DNA from 2 places in the Paenibacillus swuensis genome. Region 1 is predicted to be linked to the other one. Evidence: riboswitches for the same ligand, from Rfam matches in the RefSeq annotation. Region 1 holds a riboswitch; the other holds the start of a gene.
The links. A riboswitch is a leader RNA that binds a small molecule or an ion and turns the genes downstream of it on or off. The one in region 1 is predicted to bind cobalamin.
Positions count from the first base shown of each region.

Region 2: another riboswitch for cobalamin. It lies ahead of SY83_RS08825 (ABC transporter substrate-binding protein); the one in region 1 lies ahead of SY83_RS07795 (ribonucleoside-diphosphate reductase subunit alpha).

Region 1 covers NZ_CP011388.1:1,788,614-1,790,817, forward strand. The annotation lists gene SY83_RS07790 (DUF2203 domain-containing protein) at 14-415, opposite strand; cobalamin riboswitch at 568-763, shown strand; gene SY83_RS07795 (ribonucleoside-diphosphate reductase subunit alpha) at 942-2,204, shown strand, end outside.
Region 2 covers NZ_CP011388.1:2,015,521-2,017,724, reverse strand. The annotation lists gene SY83_RS08835 (alpha-L-rhamnosidase) at 1-57, shown strand, start outside; gene SY83_RS08830 (hypothetical protein) at 137-367, shown strand; cobalamin riboswitch at 470-671, shown strand; gene SY83_RS08825 (ABC transporter substrate-binding protein) at 851-1,867, shown strand; gene SY83_RS08820 (FecCD family ABC transporter permease) at 1,867-2,204, shown strand, end outside.

The DNA of each region.
Region 1 (2,204 bases):
TCCTCCTTCAAACCTATGTCAGCTTCTTCCGGCCCGCAAAGCCTTCGTTAATTCCATGATAATGCGAGATTCCTTGTTCGCCTTGCTTCCAGCACAACAATACTTCTTCACCATGAAGATAAGAAGGAAAATCAATAAGACCCGAGTCGATGTCTTTCACTTCCACACCCTGCAACTCAAAATTTTTCAGATGGGCACTAGCTTCAATTTGCAGAAATTCAATCTCGCATTCCAGCGTAAATAAAGCATCCGAATCATCCGAAACTTGTTTGGCGTGAAATACTTTCTTATATAGTTCCAACTCTTCATATTTATCTTCGAAATCTCGTTTAATGTTCTGTAAATGAATCAATTCCCGCTCGAGCAAGGGCAACAGAGCGTTCGCTTCCTCCAGCTGGAAATACCTCTTGGCCACTAAAGCCACCTCCATACCTGCACTTAAAAAATGATGATTTCATAAAGACGGTTGATCGATACTTACAGTGTACTCTATCCTCTGTAAATTTACCAATGCGGATCTGAGTCTTGACAGTCACTATATGTTGATGTAATTTAAGGTATACACAACTACATATTGTGGGAATAGGTACTCCAAGACGAAAGTTTGGAGTTTAATAGGGAAATCGGTTCAATGCCGATGCGGTCCCGCCACTGTAACAGCGGAGTTCTGCGCAGAAAGCCACGGGGTGTTAAAGCAACCTGGAAGGCGCGTAAAGAATGATGAAGCTGGAGCCAGGAGACCTGCCTGTTCTGACAGCACGATAATAAACCTACGGGAGATAGGGCGGTGCTTGAATCAGGATCGGCAGACATGTCACATATGACTGCTCCGGGCGCATTTACGGCCTGTATCGACCTCTATTCATGACAAGCGGAATTCCTCGGGGATTCTGCTTTTTTTATTTTTTTGCCAGATAAATTTGATCGGGAGTGTGTCATCCATGGATATTGTGAAGCGTAACGGACAACGCGAAGAACTTATATTTTCGAAGTTGAAAAAAGTGATTGATTTTGCCTGTGAAGATTATAAGAATTGTGATTCGTTAGAGCTGGAGACGGCTTTGCTGCCCCACTTTCGGAACGGGATCTCCACGAAGGAAATTCAGGGGACGTTGATTCAGGTTTCCGTCGAAAAAACATCTGTTGAACAACCCGACTGGCAGTACGTCGCGGCGAAGCTTCTGATTTATGATCTGTACAAAGAAGCGGCGGTGCACCGGAAATACGGGTATTTTGGATATGGCGATTTCTACTCTCTGCTGACTTATCTGGGCGAGAAAGGCTTATACGGGGGGTATATGCTGGAGCATTATTCCCGTGATGAAATCCGTGAGCTGGGATCCTATATCGTGCCGGAACGGGATTATTTATTCAACTATATCGGCTTGAAAACGCTGGCGGACCGTTACATGATCAAGAGCTTCTCAGGTGATGTGCTGGAGCTGCCGCAAGAATTGTTTATGGGTGTGGCCATGCATTTGGCCATGAAGGAAACGGACAAGCTCGCTTGGGCCAAACAGTTCTATGACGCGTTAAGCCAGCTCCAGATGACGGTGGCGACGCCTACGCTCGCGAATGCCCGTAAGCCGTTCCATCAGCTTTCCAGCTGCTTTATCGATACGGTGCCTGATAACCTCTGGGGAATCTATAATTCAGACCAGAGCTTCGCTCAAGTATCCAAGCACGGCGGAGGCATGGGCATTTATGTGGGCAAGGTGCGCAGCAAAGGCTCCGACATCCGCGGGTTCAAAGGTGTGGCGGGCGGCGTCATTCCATGGGTGAAGAACTTCAACAACACAGCCGTTGCCGTTGATCAGCTGGGTGTACGTTCGGGTGCGGTTGCCGTATACCTTGATGTGTGGCATAAGGATATTTTTGATTTCCTGAACGTGAAGACGAACAACGGGGATGACCGCATGAAAGCCCATGACATCTTCCCCGGCATCTGCATACCGGATTTGTTCATGCGGCGCGTCAAGGAACGCGGGGTATGGCATCTCTTCGACCCGCATGAAGTACGATCCGTCATGGGATATGCCATCGAAGATTGTTGGGGCGAGGTATGGGAATCGCGCTATGAAGAATGTGTGGCGGATCCCCGCCTGTCCAAGGAAGAAGTGCCGGTCATGGATATCATGAAGAAGATCCTGTCCAGCGCATTCGAAACAGGCACGCCGTTCCTCTTCTTCCGCGACACGGTGAAC
Region 2 (2,204 bases), 230 kb from region 1:
CGTTTCGAGTATCCTCTGTCGGAGTCCATGGAGAGCATGGAGACTGTGAAAAGTTAGGCGAGAAATCGGTGTTTTCCGTCATGCCCTCCCCGTGGTATGATGTTGGCTGTATTAACGAAACGCGCGGGGGTTAACGATGAAGAAAGAAACAAGACAAGAGCAAGCGGCGCGGATGCAGGAGGTTCTCCTGCAGCTATTCAAGGATGCCGGATACCAGCACGAAGAATTAGCGAAATGGATTCCATCCTCGGAGCAAGAGATTCTTCGCTTAAAGCAGGATGCGCAGCGCTGGCGTATCATGGCTACCCAGAAAGCGGCGAGCTACGCGGATCATGAAACGAAGCTGCGGAATGCGCTCCGGGAATAGTGTCATTTATCGGTTGAATTTCCCGGGAAATGCCGAAAGTTGTTGCAAACGGCAGGGTTCTCCACTATAATTTTGGAAGATTGGTAGCTTGATAGAATTGAATAACCTTCTTAACCGTTAGGTGCCCCGCATCGTGTCATTCATGTTCGGGGTTAAAAGGGAAGCCGGTGTAATTCCGGCACGGTCCCGCCACTGTAATTAGGGGATGTCCTCACAATGCCACTGTTTATTTGATCATAAACGGGAAGGCGAGGCGCATCAGCAACCCTTAAGTCAGGAGACCTGCCTCTCGGTATAGCAGACGAAATCCTTCGCGGAAAAGGAATCGGCGCACCTGGATCAGATCCTGTATCGGGATTTGACGTATCCTTGTTTGCTGTCCCCCTGTCCTAAGCGGATCGGGGGTTTTTCGTTTATCGGTCATTCAAGCGGACAAGCTCCTTTCCTACCATAGAAACCGGGGATCAGAAGGAGAGAAACGCAATGAACAGATGGTTAACAAGTAAGAAGCTGGCAATCGTACTATGGACCTTGGTGCTTGCTTTAGTATTGGCGGGTTGCGGTGCGAGTAACGAAGATGCGGGCAATGCCGCGAACACCAGCAATAAAGTGGAGCAAGACGGCAATGCGCCAAAGTCAAATGCTGAGCACGGAAACGACTCGGCGGCATCAGGAAAGACGACTTATCCGTTAACGCTGAAGGACAGCACGGGAACGGATGTTACGTTTGAAGCGGCTCCTCAGAAAATCGCCACCATCGCGCCAAGCGAAACCGAGATGGTATACGCGGTAGGCGGCGGCGACCGTGTCGTCGGCGTGGACGAATACAGCGACTATCCGGAGGAAGCGAAATCCAAGCCGAAGCTCGGCGACATGAACACGAACATGGAAGCGGTGCTGGCGGCGAAGCCGGATGTGGTATTTGCCCACAGCAGTATGCAGTCCGAAGTCATTGAGCAGCTTCGCGATCTGAACATCAAGGTGTTCGCATCCGATCCGAAGACGGTGGACGAAGTGATCGCCAAGGTGGAAACATTCGGGCAGATTCTGGATACCCAAGGGAAATCCAAGACATTGGCCGATACAATGAGAGCAGAGAAACAACAAGTGGTGGACGCCGTTCAGGGTGCACCCTTAAAGAAAGTATATATGGAATTCTCTCCGGGCTGGACCGTGGGCAGCGGTGAGTACATGAACGAACTGTTGACGCTTGCGGGCGGCGACAATGTAGCCAAAGCCAAGACGGGATGGTTTGAAATTGATCCGGAAGAGATTATTACGGCGAATCCGGATTTGATTTTGTACGCTAAAGATGAAACTGTGCTGAAGAACAGCATTTATGATGAGATTATGAAACGTCCGGGTTTTAAGGAAATTAACGCGGTTAAGAACGAGCAGTTGTTTCCGCTCGACAATAACATGATCAGCCGGGTCGGACCTCGCCTGACGAAAGTTCTTCTGGATATGGCGAAAGCGATTCATCCGGAACGGGTGAAGTAATGCGGAGCAAGCTGGGTTTGGCAGCGGGAGGGGCACTGGTGCTCCTCCTTTTATCCGTTATGGTCAGTCTGTCGTTGGGTGCTGCTCATGTGCCGTTTGTTCGCGTATGGTATATTTTGCTGGATATGATCCCAGGCATCCGTCATTCCACAACGGGGTATGAAGCGGAATACACGATCATTAAAGAGGTGAGATTGTCCCGTGTTGTGCTGGCAGTACTGGTCGGTGCATCACTAGCGCTGGCGGGTGCTGGGTTTCAGGGAGTGCTGCGCAATCCGTTAGCGGATCCTTACACGTTAGGTGTCGCTACCGGTGCTTCCGTCGGTGCGGCATTTCT